3 regions of the Listeria sp. Marseille-Q6474 genome follow, and region 3 is predicted to be linked to each of the others. Evidence: predicted binding sites of a transcription regulator. Region 3 holds the regulator's gene; each other region holds the start of a gene.
The links. Region 3 encodes Rex, which represses fermentation and respiration genes when NADH is low (regulators of the CRP and FNR family bind a similar motif). Its sites were predicted from a motif close to TTGTGAAATATTTCACAA; they were not measured.
Positions count from the first base shown of each region.

Region 1: a site for Rex is predicted at 1,254-1,271, ahead of OC533_RS07460 (L-lactate dehydrogenase). Genes of this name have one in related genera too.
Region 2: a site for Rex is predicted at 1,170-1,187, ahead of OC533_RS09090 (cytochrome ubiquinol oxidase subunit I). Genes of this name have one in related genera too.

Region 1 covers NZ_CAMPPS010000001.1:1,484,736-1,488,019, forward strand. The annotation lists gene OC533_RS07450 (GNAT family N-acetyltransferase) at 1-323, opposite strand, end outside; gene OC533_RS07455 (50S ribosomal protein L25/general stress protein Ctc) at 413-1,036, opposite strand; gene OC533_RS07460 (L-lactate dehydrogenase) at 1,330-2,271, shown strand; gene OC533_RS07465 (DNA alkylation repair protein) at 2,348-3,022, shown strand; gene OC533_RS07470 (putative heavy metal-binding protein) at 3,088-3,284, shown strand, end outside.
Region 2 covers NZ_CAMPPS010000001.1:1,824,490-1,827,773, forward strand. The annotation lists gene mbcS (acyl-CoA synthetase MbcS) at 1-416, opposite strand, end outside; gene tadA (tRNA adenosine(34) deaminase TadA) at 612-1,082, shown strand; gene OC533_RS09090 (cytochrome ubiquinol oxidase subunit I) at 1,465-2,871, shown strand; gene cydB (cytochrome d ubiquinol oxidase subunit II) at 2,858-3,284, shown strand, end outside.
Region 3 covers NZ_CAMPPS010000002.1:352,706-355,989, reverse strand. The annotation lists gene groES (co-chaperone GroES) at 1-46, opposite strand, end outside; gene OC533_RS12575 (CPBP family intramembrane glutamic endopeptidase) at 279-965, shown strand; partial or broken gene OC533_RS12570 (DUF4305 domain-containing protein) at 967-1,171, shown strand; gene OC533_RS12565 (redox-sensing transcriptional repressor Rex) at 1,198-1,845, opposite strand; gene OC533_RS12560 (ABC-F family ATP-binding cassette domain-containing protein) at 2,156-3,284, shown strand, end outside.

The DNA of each region.
Region 1 (3,284 bases), on a different contig from region 3:
TGAATGCGGCTTGCCATCTCGCCAAATGTATTTCCATCCCAAAGCATTGCGGTCCCGATAATTTCGCCGTCTGGGGCTTCTACAAAGACGCAGCGCTTGGCTAATTTTTCTTTTTCATTTCCAAATTCTGTATTAAAACGCATCCGAATACTTTCCATCGATGGAACTTGGCCAGTTTCTAGTTGCAATCTGCACCAATCTTCCTCCAGCCCATCTCTATAAAAACGAAACGAATAACCTTCTGGCAAACTGAACTCAGGATATTTGGTAGCACTATGATTTACCATTGCAACAGAAATATGTGGTACTGATTTATCAAGCATGAAACCGCCTCCTTCATACAGCTATTATAACAAAAAAAATGGAAGATATCGCAAACAAATGCGAATCTTCCATCCTTATTTATAAAAAATTATTCTACTGGTTCTTCATCATTACCATGTACAGCTTCTGGTTCTGGTGCTTCCGTAGTCGTTGGTTCTTCTTCAGCACGTGGAGCAGAAACGGTAACAACTGTTTCTTCTTCCTCTGCTTGCACGACATAATCTTTGTTTTCAGGAAGGTCGTTTGTAGTTAAAACATCACCGATTTCTAATGAAGAAATGTCTAATTCAATTGTTTCTGGTAATTTTTCTGGTGTTGCTGAAACTTTTACATCATGGATAATTTGTTGAAGTACACCGCCAGCTTTAACGCCTGGAGCATCACCAACTAATACCACGCGAACATCAGTCTCAACTTCTTCATTCATATCAACAGCTAGTAAATCAACGTGCACTAATACGTCTTTTAACGGATCCACTTGATATTCATGTAATAAAACGTTTAATTTCTTGCCGTCTACAGTAACTGAAAATACGGCGTTTCGACCATTGTCACGAACTGCTTTGATTAATTCCAAAGAATCAACGGAAACTGGAACATTTTCCGATTTGTAACCATAAATAATTCCAGGCACTTTTCCTTCACTACGCAATCTCGTTACTTCTGAATGTTGCGTTGTTTCTCTTTTCTGGACCTCTAATGTTGTTGCCATAAAAAATCACTCCACTCATTCAATTTTGGTACATCTATATTATATCTACCCTTTAGAAAAATAGCAAAACAAAGCAAAAGCCTTATTTCTCTTTAAAAGGTTTATAATTCTCAATAAAAGGTAAACAGAAAATAGCGAACCGCTCCTAATGCAGACGCTTTCAAACTGTACTACAGCGTTTTCATAAATTTATTATAACAACTTTTTAAAATTTAGGACGTTCAATGCTTCACAAATGAAAAATACATGTTATACTGTACTAGTAAATAGATTTTTTATAGGAGGAATTCGAAATGAAAGATCATCAAAAAATTATTTTAGTTGGCGACGGAGCAGTTGGTTCTAGTTATGCATTTGCTTGTGTAAACTTAAGTATCGGACAAGAATTCGGCATTATTGACATAGATAAAGACAGAACAATCGGGGATGCGATGGATTTAAGCCACGCCGTTCCATTTTCCACACCGAAGAAAATCTACTCAGCAAATTATAGCGACTGCCATGATGCAGACTTAGTTGTTGTCACTGCTGGGACTGCACAAAAACCTGGTGAAACTCGTTTAGACCTAGTAAACCGCAATATCAAAATCATGAAAGGCATTGTGGATGAAGTTATGGCGAGCGGATTTGACGGTATCTTCTTAATCGCTTCTAACCCAGTAGACATCTTAACTTATGCTACATGGAAATTCTCAGGTCTTCCAAAAGAACGCGTTATCGGTTCTGGAACAAGCCTTGATACAGCACGTTTCCGTATGTCGATTGCCGATTACTTAAAAGTGGATGCTCGTAACGTCCATGGTTATATCCTCGGCGAACACGGCGACACAGAATTCCCAGCATGGAGCCACACAACAGTTGGTGGCCTTCCAATCACTGAATGGATTAACGAAGACGAACAAGGTGCAATGGATACTATTTTCGTAAGCGTTCGTGATGCAGCTTATGAAATTATCAATAAAAAAGGCGCTACATTCTACGGCGTTGCTGCGGCTCTTGCTCGTATTACAAAAGCGATCCTAAATAACGAAAATGCGATTTTACCACTTTCTGTTTATTTAGATGGCCACTATGGTATGAACGATATTTACATCGGCGCACCAGCAGTAGTTAACCGTCAAGGAGTTCGCCACATTGTTGAAATGAACTTAAACGATAAAGAAAAAGAACAAATGAAAAACTCCGCAGATACACTTAAAAAAGTTCTAGACGACGCAATGAAACAAATCGACTAATATTCTCAATTCCTAAAAGCATGCGATTTTGCATGCTTTTTTGTTATACTTAATTTATTCGAGAGGAGTGACGCGTATGATTACTTTTGACCAACTTGACACCGAGCTACAAGCCTTAGAAAACCCCAATACGATTAAAATTTTTCGTAATCACGGTTGTCCGGATTCATTAGATCTTTACGGACTAAAAATTGGAGACTTAAAGAAAATTATCCGCCGTGAAAAATTAACTAAAAACCATGAACTGGCCGTAGAGCTAATCGAATCAAATAACAGCGACTTAATTTATCTTGGTTTACTTGCGGTCAATCCAAACAAAGTAACTACCGAGCAAATCGAAAAATGGAATGTAGCTTTTCGCGAAACATGGTCACAACTCACCTTTGGACTAGCATCGATCGTAAGCAAACGTGATGATGCACTCCTTTTTGCAAAGAAGTGGATTGAGAGCGAGTATGATTTAACTAAATCCATGGGCTGGCAGATTTATAGCGAGCATATTAACAACTTGCCTGAAGCAGAGGCATTACTACAACGCGCGAAAGAAACATTACAATCCGAATCAAACAGAACTCGTTATTCGATGAACGGCTTTATTATCACTTGCGGAATTTGCAAAGACGATTTGCATGAAAAAGCAATTGAAGCCGCAAAATCAGTTGGAAAAGTTCACGTAAATCTAGGAAAAACTTCTTGTAAAGTTCCAGATGCAATTTCTTATATTGAAAAAGCGCGAAATCGGGTAAATTAAGCGGATATCCTTTGACTAGAAAAAGTACTAAGAGGTATGATAAAAGAAAACTGGAGGGATAACTCATGATTGTAACAACCTCACCAAATATTGAAGGCAAACAAATTATTGAGTATAAAAAAATTGTTTTTGGCGAAGTCATTACTGGTGTTAATTTTATGAAAGACATCGGAGCCGGACTTAGAAATTTCTTCGGGGGCCGTTCGCAAGGCTATGAAGATGAACTTATTAACGCTCGCGAGGAAGCAATTCGCGAAATGGA
Region 2 (3,284 bases), on a different contig from region 3:
ATAATTTTTTTCGATACAGAAGGAATATTTTCAATTTTATCAAATTCAGCAGTCATTCCATTGTAAGAAACGATAGCTTTTACGTTAGCGTGGCGGATGCGGTATTCTAAGTCATGTGCTTTAAGAAGCTCGGATGCCGGGATGATAATGGCACCAGCTTTCCATAAACCCATGTAAATGGCATAAGTTTCTAGTAGTCTAGGCGTCATAACAATGACATGATCGCCTTTTTTTACGCCCGCATCTTTTACAACGTTAGCAAATTTGTTCGCTTGTTCCAGCAAGTGGCGGTAACTCCAAGTTTTTGTTTCATTGTGTTCGTTTTTCCAAATTAAAGCAGTTTTTTCAGAACTAAATTTAGCAATCTCGTCGGTGATATTATAAAGTTCTGGAGCAATTAATTTCTCTGAATTCATAATGATTCTCCTTTGCAAGTAGATTGTATATTTTGATAATTTTGTTTTAGTACCTAGTATTAATATATGGTAATATAAATGCCTTATGAAAGCAACTAAAAGTATTCCTGTGAAAATTTGAGCAGATTATTCTTACATCTAATACAAGCTATGATAAAATGGCAGTGAGTGATTTTTGAGAAATGAGGTGCATAGATGGAACAAGATTTCTTTATGCAACAAGCGCTTGAGGAGGCGAAGAAGGCACGGGAAATTGGAGAGGTTCCAATTGGTGCAGTTGTTGTTTTAGATGGAGAAATTATTGGTCGCGCACATAATTTACGCGAAACTACCCAGAATGCTGTGACTCATGCGGAGTTACTTGCAATTGAAGATGCTTGTAAACACCAAAATTCTTGGCGTCTTAGTGGCGCAGAACTATATGTCACGCTAGAACCATGTCCGATGTGCAGTGGAGCAATTTTACTTTCGCGAATTGACAAAGTTTATTACGGAGCAAAAGATCCAAAAGCCGGAACAGCAGGCTCATTAATGAATTTATTACAGGATGATCGATTTAACCATACGTGTAAAGTAGAAGCTGGATTATTAGAAGCCGAAAGCAGCGCGATGTTAAAAAGTTTCTTCCGGGAATTGCGAAAACGTAAAAAAAAGAATAGGTCTTAATACTCATTATACTAAATCATGCTTTTACGATTTCTATTGTGAAATAAAAAGCAATAAGTCTTATCAACATTTACAGCCACTTAATAATTGCGAAATTTATCACAATCTCTCAAAAATAAAATAACATCTAAAGTACTAAATAAATTTACCTTAAAATAGGATAAAATATACTCCAGATAGAACTCATTATAAAGTAAAAATCTTTCTTAACTAGTTCCTAAACCCGTGAAAAATAAGGATTACATATTATTTTATTATGCTTTGTGAATTACAGAGCAACTGGGCGCATCACTTTGGGCGGTTTTTCACAAGGTTTTTAAGAAAGAAGCAAAAAAGCAAGGGACTAAACAGCAATTTTAAGCATAAAAAGGAGGAGAAAAGGGTGGATAAACTATTTTTAGCCCGTTTTCAATTCGCATCAACAACGATTTTCCATTTTTTATTTGTACCACTTTCAATTGGACTTGTATTTATGGTTGCTCTTATGGAGACGTTGTATGTCGTGAAGGGGAAAGAAATTTACAAAAAAATGTCGAAGTTTTGGGGACACATATTCCTTATTAACTTCGCGGTCGGTGTCGTAACCGGTATTATTCAAGAATTCCAGTTTGGGATGAACTGGTCGGATTACTCTAGATTTGTTGGGGACGTATTCGGAGCACCACTTGCTATCGAAGCGTTACTTGCATTCTTTATGGAATCTACGTTTATCGGACTTTGGATTTTTGGTTGGGACAAACTTGGCAAAAAGCTTCATTTAGCTTGTATTTGGCTTGTTTCAATCGGAACAATCATGTCTAGTTTCTGGATTTTAGCTGCAAACTCATTTATGCAACATCCGGTTGGTTTTGAATTTAAGAACGGCCGCGCAGAAATGAATGATTTCTTGCAACTTATTACTAATGGACAACTGCTCGTGGAATTCCCGCACGTTATATTCGGGGCATTTGCCACTGGGGCCTTTTTCATTGCTGGTGTCAGTGCGTATAAGATGCTCAAAAAACAAGATGTCGCCTTCTTTAAACGATCATTCCAAATTGCAATGGTCATGGCGGTAATAGGTGGTTTTGGTGTGGCTTTCAGTGGTCACTCGCAAGCACAATACTTAGTTAAAACTCAACCTATGAAAATGGCTGCAACAGAAGGGATATGGGAAGATACAGCCGACCCAGCCCCTTGGACAATGATTGCCAAAATTAATCCGGAAGAGAAGAAAAACGAATGGGAAGTCAATGTCCCATACGCGCTAAGTTTCTTATCTTACGGAACATTAACTGGTAGCGTGGAAGGTATGAACACGCTGCAAAAACAATATGAAGAAAAATATGGTGAAGGTGACTACATCCCACCAGTTAAAACAGCATTTTGGAGCTTCCGTATCATGGTTGGCGCAGGTATGTTAATGATTCTATTCGCATTAATCGGTATCGTGCTTGCTTGGAAGAAAAAACTCGTTAATGCAAAATGGTATTTACGTTTCATGATTCCAATGATTGGCTTCCCGTTCCTAGCGAACTCCATGGGTTGGATTATGACAGAAATAGGGCGACAACCATGGGTAGTTTTCGGTTACATGAAAACCGCTGATGCCGTATCGCCAAACGTTTCATCAGGACAAATTTTGTTCTCGATAATTGCGTTCTCGACAATTTATACGATTTTAGCCATTCTATTGGTTTACTTATTTATACGTGAAATTAAAAAAGGACCAGACGGACACAAACCAGAAAAAGCAGAGATTTCCGTAGATCCATTTGATAAGGGGGATGAAAGCTTTGTCACTAAATGAGTTATGGTTTCTATTAATCGCCATCTTATTCATTGGATTCTTCTTCCTTGAAGGTTTTGACTTTGGTGTTGGGATGTCTACACGATTTATGGCTAGAAATGCACTGGAACGCCGCGTACTCGTTAATACGATTGGACCGTTCTGGGATGCAAATGAAGTATGGCTATTAACTGCAGGGGGCGCGATTTTCGCGGCTTTCCCAAACTGGTATGCAACAATGTTTAGTGGGTATTATATTCCACTAGTATTCTTATTACTTGCTTTAATTGGTCGTGGGGTTTCTTTTGAATTCCGTGGTCAAAAAGATTCACCACTTTGGATAAAAACGTGGGATTGGGTTATTTTCTTCGGTAGTATTTTACCGCCATTCCTATTTGGTGTATTATTTGCTAGTTTGATTCAAGGTATGCCGA
Region 3 (3,284 bases):
CTTCAAGTACTTCAATTACAACACGATCTCCTAATGGTTTTAACAATGTAAATGACCTCCTCTGATATAATTACATTTTTCATTTTAGCACTCGACACATTAGAGTGCTAATACAGTTATTATGATACCAAACTAAATAAAAATTGCAAGCAAAAACGTTTAAAAATTAAAGAATTCTTATTTGCGGTAAAGCGTGATAACTAGTACAATAAGAAGAGCTATTTCCGCTATTTTTAAGCATTTAGCTGGAGCTTGTTTTTAGAAGGGATGCGTATTTTTTGGCTAAACGTTATATTACGATTGTATTAGTTTATTTATTATTACTATTTTCTGCATCTATTGGAATTCCGATTGTTCAACATATTTTACTTAGTATGACTACGATTTCTACAGCGGATGCTCAAACTTATGGGGTAATTACATGGTCGATTTTTTCTAATTTATTATCACTCGCCATTATTATTCCAATGCTTTATAGAAAACCAAAAGAAAATAAAATCGAACTCGGTGAAAAAACTGCGCCATTTCTGAGTATTGTGTGGATTATTGGTGGAGTGATTGGGTTATACGTAGCACAATTTATTTGTAGCATTATTCTAACGCTAATTTCTGGGAATATTGGTGAATCGGCAAACACAGAATTACTTGTTGATTTAACTAGATCGGCGCCTATTTTCTTGATTTTCATTTCAGTTCTCGGGCCAATTTTAGAAGAGCTTGTTTTTAGAAAAGTGGTTTTTGGTGGGCTGAGTAATGTGATGAACATTCATGTGGCGGCAGTTATTAGTTCGCTCTTCTTTGGGCTACTTCACGGGGATATTTCCTTTTTACTTACTTATTTTGTCATCGGATTAATTCTTTGTTTTCTTTATACGAAAACGAAACGAATTGCTGTTTCGATGGGCGCACATATTTTAATGAATACCATTGTTTTGCTCGTGAGTCTTGGAATCATTGGAGGATAATATGAAAAATTCATTAATAAAGCAAAGTTTTCTTTATTTTGCGCTTGGTCTTGTATTTGTCTATTTCGTTATTGTTCGAGTGGCTGAATATGGTTATGATCTTGTTGCCTATATACTTATACTCATGATGTTAATTGATTTTGGTATTGGTATTGGCCTTATTATCACTGGGCTTAAAAGACGTAAAAAAAACCTGTAGAAAGTAAGTGTTGCTTACCTTCTACAGGTTTTTTTATTCTGTTTTCGCTGGATAGTTTTCCAGGAAATAGATTAACGTTTGTAATTCCGTTGTAAGATCGATATGGTGCACACGAACTTGTTTTGGAACGCTAATACGAGCTGGCGTAAAGTTTAGAATACCTTTAACATCTGCTTCAATTAAACGATCTACAGTTACTTGCGCTTCGTCAGCTGGAACTGTCAGAATAACTACTTCCACACCATTTTCACGAACAATTTCTTCCATATCATTTAAGTGATAAATTGGAATGTCTTGTTGAACACTACCAACTTTCGCTGGGTCTACATCAAATGCAGCAACGATTTTGATATTATTGTTTTTCATGAAATTATAATGTAATAATGCTGTACCTAGGTTACCTACACCGATTAGTGCAACATTTGTCTGTTTGTCCTGACTAAGTGTTTTGCTGAAAAAGTCGAGTATGTAAGAAACGTTATACCCGTATCCTTTCTTACCTAATGCGCCAAAGTACGAAAAATCACGTCGAATAGTCGCTGAATCAACTTTCACCGCTTCACTTAATTCCGCAGATGATACTCGTTCCTTACCTGATTCATCTAGGTATTTCAAGTAACGATGATATAATGGTAAGCGTTTTGCTGTCGCTTGTGGAATTTTTGTTGTTTCCTCCATCATGCCTTCTGTCCCTTCTTCTTTTAAATTTTTTCTGAAGTTGAAGCTTTTGTGAACTGTACTTCCTTTCACATGCTTGCTTATATACTATAAACATTTCACAAGGAATGCACAAACTTTTTGCTCATGATTTTCAAGCAATAGTTTGTCCCGCAAAATATCTAGTGTTTTCCTTCTTTTCCATTCTACGCTAAAATCACAAATAATGCGAGTGTTTTCACAATCTACCTTATACGTGAAGCCCTTCTTCTCTCATTGCGATTACTTGGCTTTTAAGATAAACTAGTAAGGAGAACGTTCGAGGAGAGAGATTATGATATTATTACAAGTTCAGCAAATTTCTAAATTCTTCGGTGCAGAAGTTATTTTAGATAATATTAAATTAGAAGTAAAAACAGGCGACCGAATTGCCTTAGTTGGCCGAAATGGCGCTGGTAAATCTACTTTACTTAAAATTATCGCTGGAAAAATGAGTTATGACGGCGGAACAATTTCTAAACCTAAAAGTGTCGAAATTGGCTATTTGGCTCAAAATACTGGCCTTGAATCCACGAAAACAATTTGGGATGAAATGTTAAGTGTTTTTAATTCACTTAGAAAAATGGAAGCAGATTTACGCAAAATGGAGCTTCGTCTTGGGGAACCTGAGCTTTATAATAATCCGGAAAAATATCAAGCATTGATGACCGATTACGATACTTTGCAACATACTTTTAAAGAAGTTGGTGGGTATACGTATGAAGCAGAAATCCGTTCCGTTTTAAACGGTTTACGCTTTTATCCAGAAGATTATGAAGTAGAAATCGCCTCACTCAGTGGTGGGCAAAAAACAAGGCTTGCACTGGCTAAGTTATTACTCGCGAAACAGGATATTCTTGTTCTCGATGAACCGACAAACCATTTAGACATTGAAACACTAGCATGGTTAGAAACATATTTGCAAAACTATCATGGTTCTTTACTTATCGTTTCTCATGACCGCTATTTCCTAGATAAAGTCGTTAACCAAGTATACGAAATTAGCCGCACAAGAATTGATCACTACAAAGGAAATTACAGTTCATTTGTTAGTCAAAAACAAGCTAAACTTGAACAAATGTGGAAAGAATTCGATAAACAACAAAAACAAATTTCCAAGCTAGAAGATTTTGTCGCTAGAAATATCGTTCGCGCTTCTACAACTAAGCGAGCTCAGAGCAGAAGAAAACAATTAGAAAAAATGGATGTACTCGCTCGACCTCAAGGCGACGAAAAATCGGCTCATTTTGGCTTCCAATTTGAAAAGCAAACTGGTAAAGATGTTTTAATGGTAGATGAATTAAGTATTGGTTACGCCAAAGACAAGCGCATCGCTTCCAATCTAACATTCGAAATGAAACGTCAAGATAGTCTAGCGCTCGTTGGTCCAAACGGAATCGGTAAATCTACCCTTCTTAAAACAC